DNA from 3 places in the Vibrio sp. T3Y01 genome. Region 2 is predicted to be linked to each of the others. Evidence: predicted binding sites of a transcription regulator. Region 2 holds the regulator's gene; each other region holds the start of a gene.
What was found. The regulator MetJ, encoded in region 2, represses methionine synthesis genes. The targets are predictions, from matches to a motif close to TTAGACNTNTANANGTCTAA.
Positions count from the first base shown of each region.

Region 1 (2,275 bases), on a different contig from region 2:
CGATGATGTTGCCTTTGAGTTCGACCGTCATGCGCCATTTACCAATCTTGTTTGAGACTGGCGCCCAAATGGTGTCGCCTAGGTAGAAATCCCAATCGTTATTGCCGACGTACTCTTCACCATCGAACGGCTCAAGCACTTCGCCTTTGTCAGTTGTGATATCCGGGTGATAAATGCAGTAACGGATTTTTTCGCCTTTGGCTTTTTTGATATTCAAGATATAGCCAAACTCGACGTCGATTTCAGCGTCAACGGTGGTGGTAAACTCTTGTATTTTAGGTAGGTCTTTAGACTTAGAATCCCACGTGGTGTAAATACCGTAAGAAGTCATCTCTACGACGACAGAGCGTTTTGCCATTTCAATCGTTACCTTGGAATTGTTTTGTTAGTTTAATACGAGGGGTTACCCAGTCTATAGAGTGACATCAGAGTAGAGCTACTCTTGCCAATCTCTCGCCATGCGCTTGAGCACTGATGGTTCAATGTCGTGAATAGTGCCGTAGTTCTCTCGGCAAACTTCAATCACTAAATCCGCCTTGTATTTAAGCGCGAGTTGGCGATAAGCCTTCATTTCCCAGTGCTTGATGAAGGTATTCGATACAACGACATCTTTCCCTTTCTTAAGGCCATTTTCAGCGGTGTTTTGGCACCACTCATGGGCCTGTTGTAGCTGTTTGGGGTCAAAACAGTACTCACCTTGCTCATTAACAAAATACATATCAGCTTCGACATGCAAGGCGTCATAAGTTTTTGCTTTTGTTGACTTACCCGAACCTGGCAGCCCTCGAATGAGTATTAACTTCATTGATGTTTTTCGGCTTAAATCAAAAACATGAGTTTATCGTAAATAGTAGAGTGTTGCTCTTATTACTGCCGATATCAGCAATCAATCACACTTGTACATTGTCTATGCATTGTTAAACAGAGGCAATAACCATAAGGCGACTAAGTGCTCTCTTGATAAAAACACAAATAATTTACAACTATCCATTTTGTATATCGACAAGCGCATCAAACTATTATAGATTTAGAAGTATAGACGTCTACATATCTAGCTTAGGGAGAAAGCTGTGCCTATTCGCATTCCAGACCAATTGCCAGCGAGCGATGTTCTTCGTGAAGAAAACATCTTTGTTATGCCGCTATCAAGAGCATCGACACAGGAAATCCGTCCACTTCGAGTCTTGATCCTCAACCTAATGCCGAAGAAGATTGAAACCGAGACTCAATTCTTACGCCTACTATCCAATAGCCCGTTGCAAGTGGATGTTGAGCTGCTTCGAATCGATGATCGTCCAAGTAAAAATACACCGACCGAGCACTTGGATAACTTTTACCGTCAATTTGAGATGGTCAAAAACCGTAACTTTGATGGACTGATCATCACTGGTGCGCCACTGGGCTTGGTTCAGTTTGAAGATGTTATCTACTGGGACCACCTAAAAACCATCATGGAGTGGGCTAACAAGCACGTTACCTCGACTCTCTATGTGTGCTGGGCTGCTCAAGCGGGCCTGAAACTGCTGTATGACTTACCGAAGCGTACTCGTAAAGAGAAGCTGTCTGGCGTTTACAACCACGAGATTCACAACCCTTACCACCCTATTCTTCGTGGTTTTGATGACACCTTCTTAGCGCCACACTCTCGTTATGCGGATTTCTCGCCAGAGTATCTAGCAGAGCATACCGACCTTGATGTGCTTGCAACTTCAGATGTCGCTGGTGTGTATCTAGCATCAACCAAAGACAAGCGAAACGTATTTGTGACTGGTCACCCTGAATACGATGCACATACACTTCACAATGAATACATCCGTGATTTAGGTGAAGGCATGGAGCCAGTCATCCCTATCAACTACTACCCGAACAATAACCCAGACAACAAACCGGTCGCGAGCTGGCGCAGCCACGGTCACTTACTGTTCTCAAACTGGCTAAACTACTGCGTTTACCAACAAACGCCTTACGATTTGGATCACTTCAGCGAAGAGAACTTCACCAAAGACGATTAACTATTCGCTATTTAGTCAGTAAAAGAAAGCTGCGTACAATAAACTGTTGATTCGTTTAACGATGAAAACAAGCCAGTTGTACGCAGTTTTTTTATGGAGAGTGGGTCGCATTCCACCATAGATTTACCACCTTATGTTTATCAATCTCATATGATTGTCTGGTGTTCATAAGGAGCTTCACATGCCTGCCAAGTCATTGTTTTCAAATCCCCTATTCTCAGCTCTGATTGCATCTCTCTCATTGGTTGGCTGTGTCTCTGTAA
Region 1 is NZ_VTXJ01000008.1:70,205-72,479, forward strand. It holds gene F0232_RS10780 (DUF3859 domain-containing protein) at 1-358, opposite strand, end outside; gene F0232_RS10785 (AAA family ATPase) at 437-805, opposite strand; gene metA (homoserine O-succinyltransferase) at 1,071-2,012, shown strand; gene pilW (type IV pilus biogenesis/stability protein PilW) at 2,194-2,275, shown strand, end outside.
Region 1: metA (homoserine O-succinyltransferase) is a predicted target of MetJ. The motif match lies at 1,028-1,047, and genes of this name have one in related genera.

Region 2 (2,275 bases):
CCGCCCAGCGACTCCGCCAAAGAGAACAGCTCTAACTTATCGACAAAGTACTTAAGCGCCTCGAATGAGCCCGCAAACTCAAAACTCAGCATTGAACCAAAGCCAGACTGCTGCTTCTTCGCGATATCATGACCTGGGTGTTCAGGAAGGCTTGGGTGGTAAATAGTACCAACGAGATCTTGCTGCTGCAGAGACGCTAGAATTTCACGTGAACTCTCTTCGTGAACTCGCATACGAGCACCTAACGTACGAATGCCACGTAGTGTCATGTAGCTATCAAATGGTGTGCCGGTCGCACCAATACAGTTACCCCACCATGCTAGCTCTTCAGCGTGCTCTTCTGTTTTAGTGATCACCACACCACCAATCACATCTGAATGTCCGTTGATATATTTAGTAGTTGAGTGGATAACAAAATCCGCACCCAGCTCTAAAGGCTTTTGGAACACTGGTGTCAAAAATGTATTGTCGACAGCAACCAGAGCACCAACCTCTTTCGCTTTACGGCAAGTTTCTGCAATATCAACTACACGAACTAAAGGATTCGATGGTGTTTCAATTAAGATCAACTTTGGCTTAAGCGCGATCGCCGCATCCAGTGCCGCTTGATCCGATTGATCAACAAACAGAACTTTGAAGTCACCTTTTAGTGAGCGAGTGTTAAACAGACGGTAAGTACCACCATAGCAGTCGTGTGGTGCGACAATCAGATCATCACTGCCTAAGAAAGCGGAAACCCATAAGTTAAGTGCAGAAGTACCGCAGTTAGTAACCACTGCACCTTTGCCCGATTCAAGCTCAAACAGTGCCGTTTCTAATAAACCGCGGTTTGGGTTACCTGAACGGGTGTAATCGTACTTTGGCACTTCACCAAAAGCGGGAAAACCATAGTTAGTCGAAAGATAAATAGGTGGGACAACGGCATGGTGTTGCGTGTCTGACTCGATACCAGTACGTACTGCGATTGTTGCTGGCTTCCGGCTGCTCATAGGTGCTTCCTTACAAGTTTTGCGTCTGAGAGTCACAGCTGCTTGTCGGCATTTTGCGGCTGTGTTAGATATATGTTATTCACTTTACTTTCATAAACGTGAGACGTCAACACTTCTAGACGTCTATATGTCTTTGCTTATGGCGGTAAATCCCGCTAAAATCACCACTATTAATTTAATCTAACAACTAAAGTGATGAAGGTACGCAATGGCCGACTGGAATGGTGAATACATAAGCCCATATGCTGAGCATGGAAAGAAAAGCGAACAAGTAAAGAAGATTACAGTTTCTATCCCTTTAAAAGTGCTAAAAGTGCTTACTGACGAGCGTACTCGCCGCCAGATCAACAACCTGCGCCATGCAACAAACAGTGAGCTACTGTGTGAAGCTTTTCTACATGCGTACACAGGCCAACCACTGCCAACAGATGAAGACCTTCGTAAAGACCGCCCAGATGATATTCCTGCTGAAGTGAAAAAACTGATGACAGAGATGGGCATCGAGTTCGAAGCGTTTGACGAAGAATAACAATAACTCAGTCACTGCCTTCAATATTGATTCGCTTTAGCTGAATGTTCACATTACTGATTCGTCTTATCAGTATTCTGTGAATAAGAGACATAAAAAAAACCGACTCCAGATGAGTCGGTTTTTTATTATTTGTGCTCTATGGAGCAACCGCTATAACAAGCGACTACGCCATATGCTGCTATGCCATATAGTTAGCAGGCATCTCGATACGCGCAACGCCAGATTCAACGGCCGCTTCTGCTACTGCTTTCGCTACGCGAGGAAGTAGACGTGGGTCCATTGGCTTAGGAATGATGTAACCCTTGCCGAACTCAAGTGACGTCTCACCCGCTGCTTTTAATACTTCCGCTGGCACTTCTTCTTTCGCTAGTTCACGAATCGCTTTAACCGCTGCTAGCTTCATTTCGTCATTGATTTCGCTTGCACGCACATCAAGTGCACCACGGAAAATGAATGGGAAACAAAGTACGTTGTTTACTTGGTTAGGGTAATCACTGCGGCCTGTACCCATAATAAGGTCAGAACGAACTTCGTGAGCAAGCTCTGGCTTGATCTCTGGATCTGGGTTTGAACATGCAAACACAACTGGCTTATCAGCCATTAATGTTAGTGCTTCAGCTGGAAGCAGGTTAGGACCCGATACGCCCAAGAATAGGTCAGCACCTTCGATAACATCTTCAAGCGTACGCTTATCTGTGTTGTTTGCGAATAGCTCTTTGTATTCGTTCAGATCATCACGACGAGTGTGGATCAC
Region 2 is NZ_VTXJ01000021.1:15,523-17,797, forward strand. It holds gene F0232_RS19195 (O-succinylhomoserine (thiol)-lyase) at 1-989, opposite strand, end outside; gene metJ (met regulon transcriptional regulator MetJ) at 1,198-1,518, shown strand; gene F0232_RS19205 (malic enzyme-like NAD(P)-binding protein) at 1,700-2,275, opposite strand, start outside.

Region 3 (2,275 bases), on a different contig from region 2:
TATCGTAAGATAAGCGTTACTGAACCTAAAAAGTCACAGGTAATCTGTGACTTTTTTGTTTTTGTACTTTGTGTTGATCTAATAACCGATATGGTTAAACGACTTCAATCCCATCCAAGTGGCTCTTACTCTGCTGCCTTGCAGTGCTGAAGAATGCTTGCAGATAACGTTTGTCTTTCTCTGAGTTTCTTACCGCAGCGAATAGCCTTCTTGAAAGCCCTTTACCTAGAGGCTTACTAGCAATTAATCCCTGTCTTGAAAACTCGCTGATTGCCCAGTTTGGCAAGGCTGCGACCCCTAACCCTGCTGATACCATTTGCACTAACATCAAGGTGTTGTCTGCCTGCTTCCACTTCTTCGGTTCAATACCTGCAGGTTGCAAGAAGTGTTTCACCACATCTAGACGCTGCTTTTGAACTGGGTAGGAAAGCATCGTGAGATCGCTAAGATCTTGCGGATCAATGCTTGGTTTCTCGGCCAAAGGAGAGTTAATCGCCGTGATCAAACGCATCTCGAAATCGAAAAGTGGCTCATAGTGGATCTCAGAGCGAGGTTGAATGTCTGAGGTGATCACTAAATCCAACTCGCCGGCCATTAGCGCGGGTAGCGGTTCAAAGCCAAAACCGGACGAGAAATCTAGAGTCACGCTTGGCCAAGCGACTTGATACTCTTTCAATGCAGGCATTAACCATTGGAAGCATGAGTGACACTCGATCGCCATATGCAGACGCCCATTCACGTCCTCTTTGAGGCTCGCCAACTCATTCTCTGCTTTAGCGATTCTTGGTTGAATCTCATCAGCGAGCTTAAGCAAGATCTCCCCCTCTGAGGTGAACTTTACTGGCCGAGTTTTGCGCAGGAACAACTGCCCACCAATACGTGCCTCTAGATCCTTCAATTGATGAGAAAGTGCCGACTGAGTCAGGTGTAGAGAGGTTGCTGTTGCTGTGAGCGAACCGCTATCTCTCAAGGTCGTCAATGTTCGCAGATGTTTAAGCTCTATCATGAGTATTCCTCATATTCCCTAAGCTAATTCAATATTTCTTAATAATCACCCTACGGGTTTTTTTATCATTTGTAAACGTCTAGATGTCCAGATGGATTTAACTATATTCATCTCTGACTCGCTGATGATGAATATTTTTAATAAACAAGATGAATATTTGGACGTTGTTCAGCGATTCGATTCGGTAGATAGTTTAGCCATCCAGACGCCTTTTTATAAAAGAAAGAGCACAATAGGCAATCTGAAAAGAAACTAACAATTATTGAATAAGGAACAGGTTCATGACGACAACAACGCATATTCTTGGCTACCCACGTATCGGTGAAAAGCGCGAACTGAAATTCACACTCGAAAAATACTGGCGTGGTGAAATCAACCAATCAGAACTCAAACAGTTAGGTAGCGAGCTGAGAAATCGTAACTGGAATGTACAAGCTGATGCGAATCTTAGCTTTGCAACTGCGGGTGACTTCGCATGGTACGACCATGTACTGACAACGACTTTGCTATTGGGGCATGTACCAAAGCGTCATGCTGGTGGTAGCGAAGAGGAGAAAGCTTTTCCTGATTTAGATACCTTGTTCCGAGTGGGACGTGGGCAATCACAAATTGAAGCTGCTTGTTGTGGTGGGAAACATGCTTCTGAAGGCACGAAAAACGGTGCAGCGGCGTCAGATATGACCAAGTGGTTCAATACCAACTATCACTACATCGTTCCTGAGTTCAGTAAAGATGATTCGTTTGAGGTGAGCTGGCCACAATTGTTTGATGAAGTGAATGAAGCCGTTCAAGCAGGGCATAAAGTGAAGCCTGTCCTTCTTGGTCCACTGTCTTACTTGTACTTAGGGAAAGAGGTAGAAGAGGGCTTCGACCGCTTAACCTTGTTGCCCCGCTTGCTGACTGCCTACCAAGCGATTTTGGCGAAGCTTGCCAAGTTGGGGGTTGAGTGGGTTCAAATTGATGAGCCAATTCTTGCCCTCGAGCTTGAAAAACAATGGGCTGATTCATTTAAACTGGCATACCAAGTTATTCAAGGGGAAGTGAAACTGCTATTAACCACGTACTTCGACTCGGTGACAGATACTTTAGACAAAATCGTCAAACTACCGGTTAACGGGCTGCATATCGATCTAGCTGCAGCGCCACAGCAGCTTGATGAAGTCGTTAGTCAATTACCGGCGGAGTGGGTGTTGTCTGCTGGTGTGATCAACGGACGCAATGTTTGGCGAGCAGACTTAGCGACTCAACTAGCGAAACTGCAACCGGTGA
Region 3 is NZ_VTXJ01000005.1:239,104-241,378, forward strand. It holds gene F0232_RS07905 (LysR substrate-binding domain-containing protein) at 95-1,006, opposite strand; gene metE (5-methyltetrahydropteroyltriglutamate--homocysteine S-methyltransferase) at 1,288-2,275, shown strand, end outside.
Region 3: metE (5-methyltetrahydropteroyltriglutamate--homocysteine S-methyltransferase) is a predicted target of MetJ. The motif match lies at 1,078-1,097, and genes of this name have one in related genera.